2 regions of the Aminomonas paucivorans DSM 12260 genome follow, and region 2 is predicted to be linked to the other one. Evidence: riboswitches for the same ligand, from Rfam matches in the RefSeq annotation. Region 2 holds a riboswitch; the other holds the start of a gene.
What was found. Region 2 has a riboswitch for thiamine pyrophosphate ahead of thiT (energy-coupled thiamine transporter ThiT). Riboswitches for the same ligand answer to the same signal wherever they lie in the genome.
Positions count from the first base shown of each region.

Region 1: it holds a riboswitch for thiamine pyrophosphate, as region 2 does, so the genes downstream of both, thiD (bifunctional hydroxymethylpyrimidine kinase/phosphomethylpyrimidine kinase) here and thiT (energy-coupled thiamine transporter ThiT) in region 2, are expected to answer to the same signal.

Region 1 covers NZ_CM001022.1:2,191,572-2,199,209, reverse strand. Annotated here, with positions in the region: gene APAU_RS10415 (ABC transporter permease) at 1-639, opposite strand, end outside; gene APAU_RS10410 (ABC transporter ATP-binding protein) at 632-1,360, opposite strand; gene thiE (thiamine phosphate synthase) at 1,353-1,985, opposite strand; gene APAU_RS10400 (hydroxyethylthiazole kinase) at 1,982-2,764, opposite strand; gene thiD (bifunctional hydroxymethylpyrimidine kinase/phosphomethylpyrimidine kinase) at 2,761-3,573, opposite strand; TPP riboswitch at 3,640-3,750, opposite strand; gene APAU_RS10390 (pyridoxal-phosphate-dependent aminotransferase family protein) at 3,809-4,897, opposite strand; gene APAU_RS10385 (GNAT family N-acetyltransferase) at 5,013-5,444, opposite strand; gene APAU_RS10380 (hypothetical protein) at 5,613-7,049, opposite strand; gene APAU_RS10375 (hypothetical protein) at 7,104-7,638, opposite strand, start outside.
Region 2 covers NZ_CM001022.1:437,949-445,586, reverse strand. Annotated here, with positions in the region: gene APAU_RS01940 (polysaccharide deacetylase family protein) at 1-147, shown strand, start outside; gene APAU_RS01935 (UDP-glucose dehydrogenase family protein) at 182-1,498, shown strand; gene APAU_RS12405 (diguanylate cyclase domain-containing protein) at 1,568-3,556, opposite strand; gene APAU_RS01925 (CHASE2 domain-containing protein) at 3,931-6,093, opposite strand; TPP riboswitch at 6,173-6,279, shown strand; gene thiT (energy-coupled thiamine transporter ThiT) at 6,381-6,914, shown strand; gene APAU_RS01915 (FecR family protein) at 7,033-7,638, shown strand, end outside.

The DNA of each region.
Region 1 (7,638 bases), 880 kb from region 2:
CAGGCGGGCGTTGGCCTGGAGCATCAGAAAGCCCAGCCCCCGGGAGGCGCCGCACCATTCCCCCAGCACCGCCCCGATGGGGGCCACGCAGACCCCCGTCTTGAGCCCCCCCATCAGGGGGGGCAGCGCCCCGGGGAGGTGGAAGGCCCGAAACCGGGCGATCCTCCCCCCTCCCATGAGGCGCAGCAGGTCCTCCCGCCCCCGATCCCGGTGCTTCAGTCCCTGGAGGAACGCCAGGGCCACGGGGAAGAAGACCACCAGGGCGGTGAGGGCCACCTTGGGTCCCATGCCGAAGCCGAACCACACCACCAGGAGAGGGGCCAGGGCGAACACCGGCGCCGCCTGGGTGGCCACCAGCAGGGGCAGCACCGCCCGCTCCGCCTGGGGCAGGGCGAAGAGGCCTCCCCCCACCAGAAGCGCCGCCCCCAGGCCCAGGAGGATCCCCAGGACCATCTCCCCCAGGGTGACCGCCCCGTGGGCCAGCAGCTCCGGGGCCTGGGAGAGCAGTACCCTCGCCACCCGTCCCGGCGAGGGAAGCAGATAGGGGGGCAGGTCCAGCCCCCGGCAGACTCCCTCCCAGAGCGCCAGGAGAAGCAGGAAGAGCCCCAGGCCCAGGGCCCGGTCCCGGAGCCTAGCCACGGGACCCTTCCAGGGCCCGGAAGGCCCGTTCCCGCAGGGCCGCCAGTTCCCCGTCGGCGGGCCGGGGCTTGGGGCCGGGGGGGACGAGGCGCTCCCGCACCTCCATCCCCGGTCCCAGCACCCAGACCCGGTCTCCCACCCGAAGGGCCTCCTCCAGGTCGTGGGTCACCCAGAGGAGGGTGCGCCCCCACTCCCCCTGGAGGCGCAGCACCTCCTCCTGGAGGGTCCGGCGGGTGAAGGCGTCCAGGGCGGAGAGGGGCTCGTCCAGAAGCACCAGGGGACACCCCCAGAGGAGGGTGCGCGCCAGGGCGCACCGCTGCCGCATCCCCCCGGAGACGGACCCGGGAGGGTAGCGAAGGAACTCCCCCAGGCCGAAGCGGTCCAGCAGTTCCCGGGCCTCCCCCTCCCGGCGCCTCGGGTCCTCCCCCCGCATCCGCACCGGGAGGAGGGCGTTGTCCAGCAGGTCCATCCAGGGGAGCAGCCGGTCATCCTGGGCCATGAGGGCGCAGCGCCCTCGGAGGGAGGGAACCTCCCGGCCCTCCATGCGCATCGTCCCTCCGTCCGGGGGAACCAGCCCCGCCAGGAGGTGCAGCAGGGTGCTCTTGCCGCACCCCGAGGGGCCCGCCAGGGCCAGGCACCCCCCCCGGGGGAGGTCCAGGTCCAGCCCCCCCAGCACCGGCCGCCCCCCGAAGGACTTCCGCAGGGCCCGGACCTCAAGCATCCAGAAGCTCCCGAAGCCTGCGGCAGGCCTCCGCCGGGTCCGGGGCACCCACGGCTTCCCGCACCACCACGACCCCTGCGGCGCCCCGACGCCGCAGGTCCGGCACGGCGGCGGCGGTGATCCCCCCCACGGCCACGCAGGGCAGGGGTACTGAGGCGGCCACGGCGGCGAAGCCCTCCGGCCCGATGACGGTGGTGTCCTCCTTGGTGGGGGTGGGGGCCACCGCCCCCACCCCCAGGTAGTCCGCCCCGTCCTTCCAGGCCCGGAGGGCCTGCTCCGGGGTGCGGGCGGTGGCCCCCACCAGGAAGTCCGGGGGGGCCAGGCGGCGGGCGACCGCCACGGGCAGGTCCTCCAGACCCAGGTGGACCCCCGAGGCCCCGCAGGCCAGGGCCACGTCCAGCCGGTCGTTCACGAAAAAGAGGGCTCCCGCATCGTCGCAGAGGGCCGCCAGGGCCTCCCCCAGGCGACACAGCTCCCGCCCCGAGGCGGTCTTGTGGCGCAGCTGCACCGTCCCCGCCCCCCCCGCCAGGGCCGCCCGGGCCTGTTCCATCAGGCTTCGGGGAGCCCCCGCCCGGAGGTCCGGGATCACGTACAGCTTCAGGTGGGAGCGCAGGTCCCCGGTCACGGCGTCCCCTCCGCCTCCGGCAGGGGAAGCCCTCCCGTGCGGGCCTCCCCCAGGGCGTCCAGGAAGGCGACCCGGAAGGAACCGGGGCCGCACCCTCGGGAGGCCGCCCGGGTCGAGGCGGCGGCGAAGAGCCCCACCGCCGCTCCCGCCGCCTCGAAGGGCTCCACCCCTGCCGCCAAGGCCGCCAGCAGGGCGGTGCCCAGGGCGCATCCGCTGCCCGGGAGGGAGCGCAGGGCCTCGTGTCCCCCCGCCAGGCGTCCGGTATGGAAGGGGTCGGCGAACCGGTCCGTCCCTCCCGTGGCCAGCACCAGGGTGCGGTGTTTCCGGGCCAGGTCCGCCAGATCCTCCTCCCGAACCTCCGTGGTCCCCTCCACCCCCCGGAGGAGGGCGGGGCGCCCCGCCAGAGCGGCCACCTCCGCTCCGTTGCCCTTCACGCAGGCGAACCGGTGCCGGGCCAGCAGGGTCCGGAGGCGCTCCGTGCGGGGGAGGGAGAGGCCGCAGCCCACCAGGTCCAGCAGCCTCGGGATCTCCGTGCCCTCCGTGGCGGCCAGGGCCTCGTCCTGACCCGCCTGGGCCTCTGTCTCCGGGGTTCCGGCGTTCACCAGCACCCCGTCGGCCCCCCGGGCCACCGAGCCCGCCTCGGGGGGCCAACAGGTCATCACCGGGCAGGCCCCCAGGGCCAGGGCCACCTCCGCCTGCAGGGGCGCCGCCACCCGGTTGGTGAGGTGGTGCAGCAGGGGGCGGACCTCTGCCACCCGGGCCCAGACCGACCGGCTCACCGCCGGTCCACCCAGGAGGGCGTCACCCCGTGGCCGGGGCAGCCGTGCCCCCGGCCGTACCGCACCCCCGCCTCCAGGGCCTGGCGCAGGTAGCGCCGTCCCCGGTCCACCGCCTCCGGGAGGTCGCACCCCGCCGCCAGCTCCGCCGCCACCGCGGCGCTCAGGGTGCACCCCGTGCCGTGGGTGTTCTCCGTGTGCAGGCGGCTCTGCCGGAAGACCCGCAGGTCTCCGGGGAGAGCCAGCACGTCCACCAGCTCCTCCCCCTCCAGGTGTCCCCCCTTGAGGAGCACCCCCTTCGGCCCCAGGGCCAGCAGGTCCCGGGCGGCCTCCTCCATGGCCTCAGGTCCCGGGATCCGTCGCCCCAGGAGCACCTCCGCCTCCGGGAGGTTCGGCGTGGCCAGGAGAGCCAGGGGAAGCAGCCGGTCCCGCAGGGCCGCCGCCGCGTCCTCCCCCAGAAGGGGGTCCCCGCTCTGGGAGACCATCACCGGGTCCACCACCAGGTTTCGCACCCCCGCCGCCTCCAGGGCCTCCGCCGTCGCCCTCACCAGGGCCTGGGAGGCCAGCATCCCCGTCTTGACCGCCCCCACGGGGAAGTCGGAGCACACCGCGTCGATCTGTCCCCGCACCGTCTCCTCCGGAACCGGGTGGAACCCCCGGACCCCCAGGGAGTTCTGCACCGTCACCGCCGCCAGGGCGCTGGTGCCGAAGACCCGCAGGGCCGCGAAGGTCTTCAGGTCCGCCTGGATCCCCGCCCCCCCGCCGGAATCGCTTCCCGCAACGGTGAGGGCCACCCCTCGATACAGTCCCATCCGCGTCTCTCCTTCCTCCACAAAAAAAGAGGACCCGCCCTGACGGCGGATCCTCCACGATGGGTCAAGCCCCTGGATCTTCCTTCCTCCGCCGGTATGAACCGGATCAGGTTCGAGGGGTCGAAGGGCCTCGCCCTTCCTCTCAGTCCCGTCTGCGGGACTCCCCCGGAAGCTATGGTCCCGCCCCGGGAGGGGCGGGTTGTGGTCCCCAGTACACCCCAAGGGGGCGGTTTCGTCAAGGGCGCTTCGCCAGGACCTCTCCCAGGGCGTCCAGGGCCCGGTCCACCAGGGGGAGGGAGGCCTGGGTTCCCATGTGGCCGAACCGGAAGACCTTTCCCGCCAGGGGGCCGTAGTTGCCCCCCAGCACCACCCCCCGGCGACGCAGGGCCCCGTCCAGGGCCTCCCAGGTCCACCCCTCGGGCACCCGGGCGGCGGTGACGGTGGGGGAGCAGAAGGCTTCCTCCTCCGGGAAGAGCGCCACCCCCAGGTCCGCCAGGCGGCTTCGGCAGCGGGCCGCGGCTCGGGCGTGGCGGCTCCAGACCGCCTCCTGCCCCTCCTCCTCGTAGAGGTCCAGGGCCTGGCGCAGCGCCGCCAGCCCCCGCCAGTGGTGGGTGTAGGGGAAGGCCCCGGTGAGGCGGGCCTCCTCGAAGGGGGCCAGGGCGTCGTAGCCCTGGTAGCCCCGGAGGCGCACCGCCTCCCGGGCCCGGGGGCTTAGGGAGGTGAAGCACAGGTCCGGGGGCAGGGAGAGGCACTTCTGGCTTCCCAGGAGGCCCAGGTCGATGCCCCAGTCGTCCACCCGCACCGGGGCCCCTCCCGCGCTGGCCACGAAGTCCACGCACAGCAGGGCCTCCGCCTCCCGGGCGATGCGGCCGTAGTCCTCCAGGGGGGTCAGGGTCCCGCTGGGGGTTTCGCAGTGCACCACCGTCATCATCCGGGGGCGGAAGCGCAGGGCCTCCTGCCGCACCTCCTCGGGGTCCGGGAGGCGGGAAAAGGGGAACTCCAGGAGGCGCACCTCCAGCCCCAGGGCCCGCCCCATCTCGGCGAAGCCCGAGCCGAAGACCCCGGAGGAGACCGCCAGGAGCCGGTCCCCCGGTGCCAGGACGCTGTTCAGTGCCCCCCAGAGGGCCAGCATCCCCTCGCCGCACTGGATGGCCACGGGGTTTTCCGTGTGCAGCAGCCGGGCCAGCCCCGCCTCGCAGCTTCGGTAGAGGGAGAGAAAATCCCCCTCCAGGTCCGGGCTGCCGTAGTCCTCAACGTATCGGGCCGCCGCGGCCTCGGGCACCCGAACCGGCCCGGGCACCAGCCCCACGGGATAGCGTTCCATCTCTCGTCCTCCTTCCGGAATCTTCCCGCCCCAACCTAACCCGGGAGTCCCGGGACGGCTAGGTCCAGAAGGAGGCGGGAGGAGGGGGGGTGTGGCCCCTTGAGCCTCGGACGGGTCAGGGGGATGGGGTCTCCTCCGGCGGGGTGCGGCGCATGAAGCGTCCCTCCGTGTCCCGGACGAAGCCGTAACGGGCGTAGAGCCCCGGGGCGTCCCGGGTGGCCAGGAGGCCCGTGAGCCCCCGCAGGACCGGGGTGTCCAGCACCAGTTCCACCAGCCCCTTGCCGAGGCCTCGCCCCCGGTGGGACGGGCAGACCAGGACGTCCGCCAGCCAGAACATCACCGCTCGGTCCGTCACGACCCGGGCGAAGGCCACCTGCTCCTCTCCCAGGTAGGCCCCGTAGCAGAGGGAGTGTTCCAGGGAGGCCTCGATGGTCTCCCGGGTGCGGCGGCATCCCCAGTAGCTTCCCTGCACCAGGGTGCAGATGGCGTCGCGGCGAAGCAGGCCCTGATCGTCCGAAAGGCGGTAGGACCCGATCCATCGTTCCATGGCACCCCCCCCTTGGGGGTCCATGGTACCTCCTTTTGCAGGGGGACGTCTGCCTCCGGCGGGGAAGGAGCGGGTCGGGAAGAGGGCCTTCCGGGAGGACGAAAAAGGTCGGGGGTGCGGCACGAAGCCCCGCACCCCCGACCGGGATCGCGCCCCCCCGTTTCGGATCTAGGCGGGTTTCTTGAAGTGCACCCGGAACCACTTGGAGGTCTCCTTGGGGAGGACCCGGTAGCCCCGGCGTTCCTTGGACATCCAGATGAAGTAGTCCTGGCAGAAGGACTCCTGGAGGGCTCGGATCCCCTTGTCCCGGTTCTCCTTGATGAGGCCGTAGGAGTCCTTCAGGACCCGGTCCTCGTCGTTGTCCCAGCGGAAGGCCCCCAGGGCGAAGCAGAAGCTTTTGAGCACCCCCCCGTAGGGGGAGAACTGGGGGATCAGGAGGGAGTTGTCCGTCCAGTCGTAGACCCCCAGGCCCCGTCCGGGGGTGAGGATCACCTTGGGGATGCCGTACATGCGCACCCGGGGGGCCCGGAGCATGTCCGGATCCAGGGGGGTGAGGTCCATCATGATCTCCCCGGCCTGCTTGAAGCCCACGGGCTTGCCCGTGTCCACGTTGAGGGGGGAAGTGTCCATGCGGGCGCTCCTCGCCGCCAGGGTCATGAACTCCTTCTTGTGGTTGAAGGCCTCCCGCAGTTCCCCCTTGAGGGCGGGGACGCCCTTGCCCTTGTGCTTTCTAGCCGCCATCTCCACCCGGGTCTTCCAGCGCTCCGCCTCGTTGCGCACGTGCACCTCCAGGTTGGCCAGGAAGCGGGTGCGGTCGTGAAGGCCCAGCACCTTCTGGAGTTCCGGGTCGGAGAAGGTCTCGATCTCCTTGGCCGCCCGCTCCAGGCTGATCAGCAGCTCGTGCTCCGCCAGCTCGTAGCGCTTGCTGTTCTCGTGGATCTTCTCCCGGTCCGAGGGGTCCGCCTCCCGGACCCGGCGGGTGCGCATCTCCACCTCCGTGTGGATGCGCAGGTGCGCCTCCAGGTGCGAGAGCATCTCCTCCACCTCCGGAGGGGTGATGAAGCCGCAGCGGGAGAGCACCATGGACACCACCAGGCGGCGGCGCTGTTCCGTGGCCCCCAGGTCCGAGGCGAAGCGGGCCAGCTTTTCCTCCCGGGTGGTGCCCCCTTGGGGGCCCTCGTAGGGTTTCCCGAAGAGGAGGGCGTAGTTCTCCGCCAGGAAGTCCGTGAGGCGTCCGTACTGGTAGATGTCCAGGCAGGCCGGTTGGTCCAGTTCGTCGGCGAAGTGGGGGTTGGGGACATTGGCCTTGGAGGAGAGGACGCCGAAGTTGATGGCCAGCTTTTCCGCGTCGTCGAAGGTCAGGGCTTCGGGGGGGAGCTTCTCCGCGTCGATGCGTGCCTCCACCAGGCTCCAGACCAGCTCCCAGTACTGGTGGGCGGCGCGCTGCCACAGAAGACGATAGGCCTTGCGCTCCTCCGGGTCCTCCGCTTCCCGGAGACGGGCCAGGTCGTCCTCCATGTTGGTCAGTTCTCCGGCAGCGGAGCGCACCGCCGGGTGGTCCTTCCACTTTGCACGGATGGCCTCAAGGGGGCTCGGGTTGTTCACGGGATCACCTCTTCGGGGTCAGATCGCAACGGAATCGCGCCTCGCGGGCGCGGGTCAACGGAAGCTGGGGGAGCCGGCTCGCAGAATCGGTTCGACCAGGGCGAGCCACCGGCCCATCTCCAGAGCCTGCACCAGGGAGAAGGTGGCGTACTGCCCATCTGGCTCTCCCCCCAGGGCGCAGGCGGTGAGGATGCGTTCCCAGTCCTCCTCCTGCAGGACCAGGAAGCGGTCCTTCTCTCCGGGGAGTCGGGTTTCCGGGACGAGGCTGAAGGCCAGGCGTCCCTGCCCGTCCAGGTAGCGCTGGACGACGAACATGCGGGAGTGGTCCGGGCGGGACATCATGGAGAAGCGCTCCCGCTTCTTGAGGCCCTCCGCCTCCGCTTCTCCCGGGGCGTCGTCGCTCTCCCGGGGGTCCACGGTGTGCAGGAGGGGCTGGAGGCGCAGGTAGGCGGTCATGCGGGTCCAGAACTCCCGCCCCTTCCCCGCCAGGTTGGTGAGGGTCTCCTCGGATCGGGAGTCCGGTCCGGGCAGGAGGGCCCAGAGGGCTTCCCCCAGGTCCTGCTCCCCGTCGGGGGACCAGTCCCGGAAG
Region 2 (7,638 bases):
CAGGGGGTGCGCTGCGTCCCCCTGTCCACGGTGGCCCAGGCCCTGGACCCGGAGACCCTGCCGGTGTGCCCCGTGAGGATGTGCCCCATCGAGGGCCGGGCGGGACGGGTGGCCACCCAGATCATCGAGGAGGAACCGGCGGCCTGAGGCTTTCGGGCTCCCGAAACGGAGGAGGAAGGACATGCGCATCGCCGTGATCGGCACAGGATACGTGGGCCTCGTCACCGGAGCCTGCCTGGCGGGCTTCGGCAACCGGGTGACCTGCGTGGACGTGGACGAGGAGAAGATCCGAGGGCTCCAGGAGGGGACGGTCCCCTTCTACGAACCGGGACTGGGGGACGTGATCCTCTCGAACCAGCGGGCAGGGCGCCTGGCCTTCACCACCGCCCTCCCCGAGGCGGTCCGGGATGCCCGGGTCTGCTTCATCACCGTGGGGACCCCCTCGGACGTGGACGGCAGCGCGGACCTCCAGTACGTCCTGGAGGTGGCGGAACAGATCGGTGCGGCCCTGGAGGGCCCCTCGGTGGTGGTCACCAAGTCCACCGTCCCCGTGGGCACCGCCGACCGGGTGCGCCACTGCGTGGCCCGAGCCCTGGAGGCCCGGGGGGCGGGAATCCCCTTCTCCGTGGCCTCCAACCCCGAGTTTCTCCGGGAGGGGGCGGCGGTGGCGGACTTCCTCCACCCCGACCGGGTGGTGGTGGGGGCGGACGCCCCGGAGGCGGAGGAGACCCTGCGGGAGCTGTACTCCTTCCTCCCCCAGGAGAAGGTTCTCTTCATGGACATCCGCTCCGCGGAGATGACCAAGTACGCCGCCAACGCCCTCCTGGCCACCAAGATCTCCTTCATGAACGAGATGGCCCGGATCTGCGAGCTGGTGGACGCGGACGTGGAGAAGGTCCGTCTGGGCATCGGGTCCGACGGACGCATCGGCTACGCCTTCATTTCCCCCGGGTGCGGCTACGGAGGCTCCTGCTTCCCCAAGGACGTGCGGGCCCTGAGACACACCGCCCTCCAGAAGGGCTACTCCCCCCGGATCCTCCAGGCGGTGGAGGACGTGAACGAGGCGCAGAAGCACGTGCTCTTCCAGAAGATCCTGCGGCACTTCGGGGGTGAGCTGGGGGGGCGCGTCCTGGCCCTCTGGGGCCTCTCCTTCAAGCCCAACACCTCGGACCTGCGGGAGGCCTCCTCCCTGGTGCTGATCCAGGACCTCTTGGGGGCGGGGGCCTCCCTGCGCCTCCACGACCCGGTGGCCCTGGAGGAGGCCCGGCGGCTCCTGGGAAACCGGCCCGGCCTGGCCTTCCTGACGGATCACTACGAGGCCCTGGAGGGGGCGGACGGGCTGGTGCTGGTGACGGAGTGGGATCTGTACAAGCAGCCGGACTTCCGCCTGGTGGGGCAGAAGCTCCGGGAGAAGGCGGTCTTCGACGGGCGCAACCAGTACTCCGGCCCGGAGCTGCGCCGCCGGGGCTTCGCCTACTACGCCATCGGAAGGCCCTAGCGGATCAGGGCGAAAGGCTCTGGGAAGCGGGCTCCCCGGAACGGAGCCAAGGCTTTGCCCCGGGAGACGTTACGTCTCCCGGGGCAAAGCCTTTTCGGTAACCCGGGGAGCCTCGGCCTGCGACCCGAAGAACCGAACGGCGTCGCCCCCCTGCTGCTTGGCGAGGTACATCGCCATGTCGGCATTCTTCGCGAGTTCGATGGGGTCGCACCCGTCGTCCGGGGCGATGGCGATACCGATGCTGCAGGAGATCCCGATCCGGCGTCCGTCGATCTCGAAGGGACGGGCCAGCGCCCTGCGCAGCTTTTCGGCGACCACGAGGGGGGCCTTCTGCGTCTCGACGGCAGGAAGGAGCACCACGAACTCGTCCCCGCCGATGCGTCCCACGGTGTCGGACCCACGGATGCAGGCCCTCATGCGCCCCGCAGCCTCCCTCAAAAGGACATCCCCCACCGCGTGGCCGAAGGTGTCGTTGACCGGTTTGAATCGGTCGAGGTCCACGAACATCAGCGCAAGCCGCGTCCCGTTCCGTTTCGAGAGGGCAAGGGCCACGTCGAGGCGGTCGAAGAAGAGCGCCCGGTTGGGCAGGTCGGTGAGCGGGTCGTGCCGGGCCAGGTGTTCCATGCGCTCGGCGGTGCGTTTACGCTCCGAGATGTCCCGCGTCACGCCGTGGTAGCCGACGAGTTTTCCCACTCCGTCGCGGTGCGGGACCACGTTGACCTCCGTCCAGAGCCAGGTCCCGTCCTTGCAGATCAGCTCCAGTTCGTATCGCAGGGCTCCCGTTCCGGCGTCCGTCCGGCCCTCGGCGGCGTACTGGGCGCTCAGACGCCTGACGTGTTCGACCCCCTCCGGCTTGAGCAGGCTCCAGACGGTGGTTCCGACCACTTCGTCCTGCGTAAAACCGCGCATCCGTTCGTCTGCGGGGCTGACGTAGGTGAAACGACACTCCGCGTCGGTATGCCAGATGGTGTCGCTCGAATGCTCCGCCATATACCGGAATTTCTCCTCGCTCTCCCGGAGGGCGTCCTCCATGCGCCGACGGTCCGTGACGTCGGTGATGCTCGACAGGACGCAGGTTTCGCCGCCGATCTCGAGGGTGTCCGAGGAGAGCGCCCCCAGCATCGTCTCTCCGGAGCGCAGGCGGAACGGGTACTCCCGATCGCGGACGCTTCCGGTCTTCACCAGGGCTTCGACGACGGCACGACGGTCCGATTCGACGGCCCAGAGCCCCAGTTCGGAGAAGGTTCTCCCGACCGCTTCGTCGTAGGCGTATCCCGTGATGCCCACGAAGCCTTCGTTGACCTCCCGGATGAGACCGTCGGAGAGACGCGCGAGGGTGAGGACGTAGGGGGCGGAGCGGAACGCCCGGGAGAACTTTTCCTCCTGAGCGCGCACGTCGAGCAGCAGCCTCCGGGTCACCATGAGCGTGAGGCTGTAGGTCAGGAGGATCGACAGGAGCTGGTACAGGAAGACGATGAGGGTCTCGAAGCCGTTCGCCGCGAAGAAGTCCCCCCACGACGCATCGGCCCCCGAGGTGATCCGCACCAGCCTCACGATGTTGATCAGGGCGAACGCTCCGTAGACCGACCCGGTCAGGAAGGTCCAGCGGCGGACCTCCGGACCGATGGAGACGAGGAGGCGCCAGGCCCCCTGGGCGGTGAAGAGGGTCATCAGGACGGAGACGAGAGCGGTCCTCGCCGGAAGGTGGTCCTGGACGAGGGAGTACCGGGCGAACAGGACGGCAAAGACGCCGAGGAGGACGACGTTGTGGAGGTGTCCCCCCCTTCGTCCAAGGAACCGGTCCGTCCCGACGAGGGTCATGAGGGCACCCGACATGATGACCACGTTTGCGAGGAGGATGGAGGCGGCGTTCGGGATGATCCCGCGCAGGAACAAAAGGCAAAAACCGACGGCCACTGCGGCAAACCCTCCGGCCCACAGTCCCATCCCGGAGAACCTTCCGCGGTTCTGCCTCCAAAGCATCAGCAGCAGGAGCGAACAGACGAAGACGATGGCGGCGCTGGTGAGGACCACGGTCCGCATGTCGAACAAATTCATGAAATGGGGGCTCTCCCTTCGGACATGCGGGGCCGGATGCCTGCTGGTTGGACGACGCGCACAACCGGGCCGCCCGAGCGCTTACGGGGCGTCTCCTCCGGTTCCGATCCTCGGCGACAAGAAACGAAACGAGACGCGACACCCCCGGCGGCACCCTTCGGGGTCACACCTTCCGTCCCCCTCGTACCCGTTCCGGAGGCCCTTGGGGACTCTCGAAGCGATCCCGCAGCGTGCTTCGTCCGTTGCGCGCCGATCCCTCTTCCCGGTGACGGGGCCGATCCTCCGGCGTCCGTGCGCTCCAGTATAGCCGGAAACCTCACCGAACGAAGCAGGGCCTTCCGCAGGGAGTCGGAGCTTCCCCGGAACCCCGCCGTTCAGGAGGAGGCATTCTCGGTCGGAGGCCTCCGGTCCGGGGGGACCCAGTCCTCCGGGGCCTTCATCTCCCAAAAGGCCTGCACCACGTCGGGGTCGAAATCCTCCCGGGACTGCTTGTAGAGCAGATCGCACACCTCCGCCAGGGGCCACCCCTTCTTGTAGGGGCGATCGCTGGCCAGGGCGTCGTACACGTCCGCCACCGCCACGATCCGCCCCGCCAGGCTGATCTCCGTTCCCTTGAGCCCTCGGGGGTAGCCCCGGCCGTTCCACTTCTCGTGGTGCTCCGCCATGGCCTGCTTGGCCACCTCCGGAAGGGACACGGGGGCCAGGATGCGCTCCCCCACGGAGGGGTGGGACCGGATCAGGGCGAACTCCTCGTCGGTGAGCTTGCCCTGCTTGCCCAGCACCGCATCGGGGATCCCCAGCTTGCCCACGTCGTGGATGATCCCCCCGAAGGTGATCTCCTCCAGGGTGCGCTCGTCCGCCCCCAGGTGGCGCGCCAGCTCCACGGACAGGTCGCAGACCCTGCGGGAGTGCCCCGCCGTCACCGGGTCCTTGGCGTCGATGGCCTCCACCATGGCCGCCACGGTCTGGTAGAGGGTCTCCTTCTGCTTCTTCGCCTCCGTAAGTGCCCGGGCGAACCAGTCTGCCGCCACCGCCAGGGCCGCCACGCTGCGGACCTGCTCCAGGGGGAGGGACCGGCGCCAGCGGAGGAGCAGGTAGCGGGTCTCCTCCTCTTCCGGCAGGGGGACGATCATCCGAAATCGCCACGGGTCCCGAGGGGTCTCGAGGACCACCGCCTCCTTCCCCGCTCCCTCCAGGGCCTCCTCCACCCCCAGGGCACGGGTCCGTTCGAAGACCTCCCGAAAGGAGAGCCCCGGGGACTCCACCTCGATGCCGTCCTGAGCCCGGATCTCTGCCAACACCGAGGCAAGTCTTTCGGGGATCTCCTTGGGATCTCGGGTCTCCCGCACCAGGTCCAGGATGCCGAAAACGGAAAGCCGATGGGTCCGCTCCTCCCCGTGGAGCACCCGGAAACGCAGGTACAGCCCCGTCCCGAAGGTCAGGACCCCCGGGGTCAGGGGGCCTGCCAGGGGAGCGGCCCACAGCCCCGAGGCCAAAAGCGCCTGCTCTCCCCCCAAGAGGAGGACCACCAGGCCGCCGAAACCCAGGGCGGCCCAAAGGGGTCGGGCGAAGAGGGCCAGGACCGCCCCCAGGGAGGCCACCAGGGCACCCAGCAGGGCGGCGGCCCAGGGGGGAATCCAGCGGGGCGTCCCTCCTCCCAGGAGCGTGCGGATGGTCTCCCCGTTGAACTGGGCGCCGAAAAGGCTTCGCACCCCTCCCCCGTTCGGGGCGGTCACCACGTCTCCCGCCCCGGCGGCGGCCACCCCCACCACCACGATGCGGTCCCGGAAGGCCTCCGGGGGCACCTTCCCCTCCAGGACATCCCCGTACTCGAACACCCTCGGGGGAACCCGGGAGAACCGAACCCAGACGCGCCGATCCCCGTCCAGATCCAGGCGGGCCTTCCCCAGGCGCAGGATCAGTCCCCGGGGGGACTCCTCCACCTCCGGCTTCAGGCCCAGGGCCAAGGAGACTCCCGCCAGGGACAGGGAGGGCGCGACCCCTCCCGCCACAGGCCACAGGGGGACGGCGTAGCGAAACACCCCGTCCTCGTCGGCCTCCACGTTGGTGACCCCCACATCCGCCACCCCTCGGAACAGGGCGTCGTAGGGGGGAAGGATCCGGGGCGGAGCCTTCCCCTGCCCCGGGGCCAGGTGGATCGCCGCCACCACCCGACCGTGCCGGGCCGCCGCCCGGGCCAGCAGGGCGTCGTCCTCCGGATCCCCTCCCTCGGGGAAGAGGATGTCCAGCACCACCGTCCGGGCCTCCCCCAGCCGATCCAGCAGGGCCGCGTGGTAGCGCCTCGGCCAGGGCCAACGGCCCATACGGGCCAAGGTCTCCTCCCGAGCCAGCACCAGGACGACCTCCAGGGGCACGGGCACCTCCGGCAGAAGGGAGAGGCGCAGGTCGAAGGCCCGCCTGTCCAGGTCCCGCACCGGGGCGGGAGGGCTGGCCCCCAGGAGAGCCCCCAGCAGCCCCGCCGCCAGGACCAGCAGGGAGAAACCGGAACGTCGTCCCCTCCACGCCTTCGGGATCATGGCGCCCTCCCTCCTTCTCCGGCTGAACCCCTTCCGTACCGGGCGTCCATTGACAAGGACGCGCCCTTCCCCTTGAATGGAGGCGCATCGGGGGAGTCGGAAACGACTGAGAGGAGGCCGCAGGGCCTCGACCCCTTGAACCTGATCCGGGTCATGCCGGCGAAGGGATGGTGCCCCCTGGAACCTCCAAGGACCCCTCTCTTCGGCCGCGCCCTGGGCGCGGCCCTTTGCGTTTCTCCCCGATGACGTCCGGCCCCGGGCCGCCTCCCGGGAAGGAGGTCTTCTCCATGTCCGACCGCACCCGCGCCCTGACGGAGGGCGCCGTCGCCGCCGCCCTGTCCCTGGTCCTGTCCAACCTGAAGCTCTTCGCCCTGCCCCAAGGGGGCTCCGTGACCCTGGAGATGGCCCCCCTCTTGGCCTTCGCTCTCCTGCGGGGTCCCCGGGCGGGGATCGCCGCGGGGACCCTCTCCGGCCTCCTCCAGCTGTTCTTCGGGGGCTACGTGGTGCACCCCCTCCAAGCCCTCCTGGACTACCCCGTGGCCTTCGGGGCCGTGGGCCTGGCAGGGATCTTCCGGGGCGACGGGCTGCCCCGGCAGATCGCGGGGCTCCTGCTGGGCGGGGGGGCCCGGTTGCTCTGCCACGTCCTCTCCGGGGTGGTCTTCTTCGCCTCCTTCGCCCCCCAGGGGACCAACGTGTGGCTCTACTCCCTGTCGTACAACGGGACCTTCCTCGCCCCCAGCCTGATCCTCTCCGGCGCGGCGGCGATCCCCCTGGCCCGGAGGCTGGCGGGAAAGGTCGGGCAGGCCGCTTCCCCTCGGTGACCCGAAACGCCCCACCTTGTCCATCTCATCCCATTGCCCTAATATGACGCTAAAGAGCCTCTCTGCCAAGAGGCTCAAGCGTCTGGACCGACCCGACATCGTTCGAGGAGGGATGGGCATGAGGCACGGAGATCCGCAAGGGGGCAGGAGGCGCCACGTCGTCCTGCTGGCCCTCGCCCTGGCGACCCTGGTCTGGGCCGTTCCGGCCTGGGGGGCCGCCAAGGTGGTCGCGCTGGTGGGGAAGGCGGAGGTCTACGACGCGGTTCAGAAACAGTGGAAGCCTGCGGCCCTCGGGGCGGAGCTGCCGGAGGGGGCCAAGCTCCGGACGGCTCCGGGTTCCCTGGTCACCCTGCACTCCGCGAAGGGACAGGTGGAGGTCCGGGTCACCGAAAAGACCACCCTCTCCTACGGGGCGGAGCCGGGAAAGGAACCCCGAAACGTCCCCCCCGGCAAGGTACCCGAGACCTACCGCATGGACCAGGGAACGGGCTGGTACCGCGTGAAGCCCGGGACGCCCCTGGACGTGGCCACCCCGGTGCTGGTGGCGTCGGTGCGAGGCACCGAGTTCGGGGTGGCGGTGACGGAAAACGGCACCTCCAGCGTCTCCGTCACCGGGGGCACCGTGGAGGTCACCGACGCCCTGGGGAACACCCAGACCCTGGGGACGGGCATGTCCACCACCGTCTCCGCCACGGACGTCCAGGAGGCCCTCACGCCTCCCGCC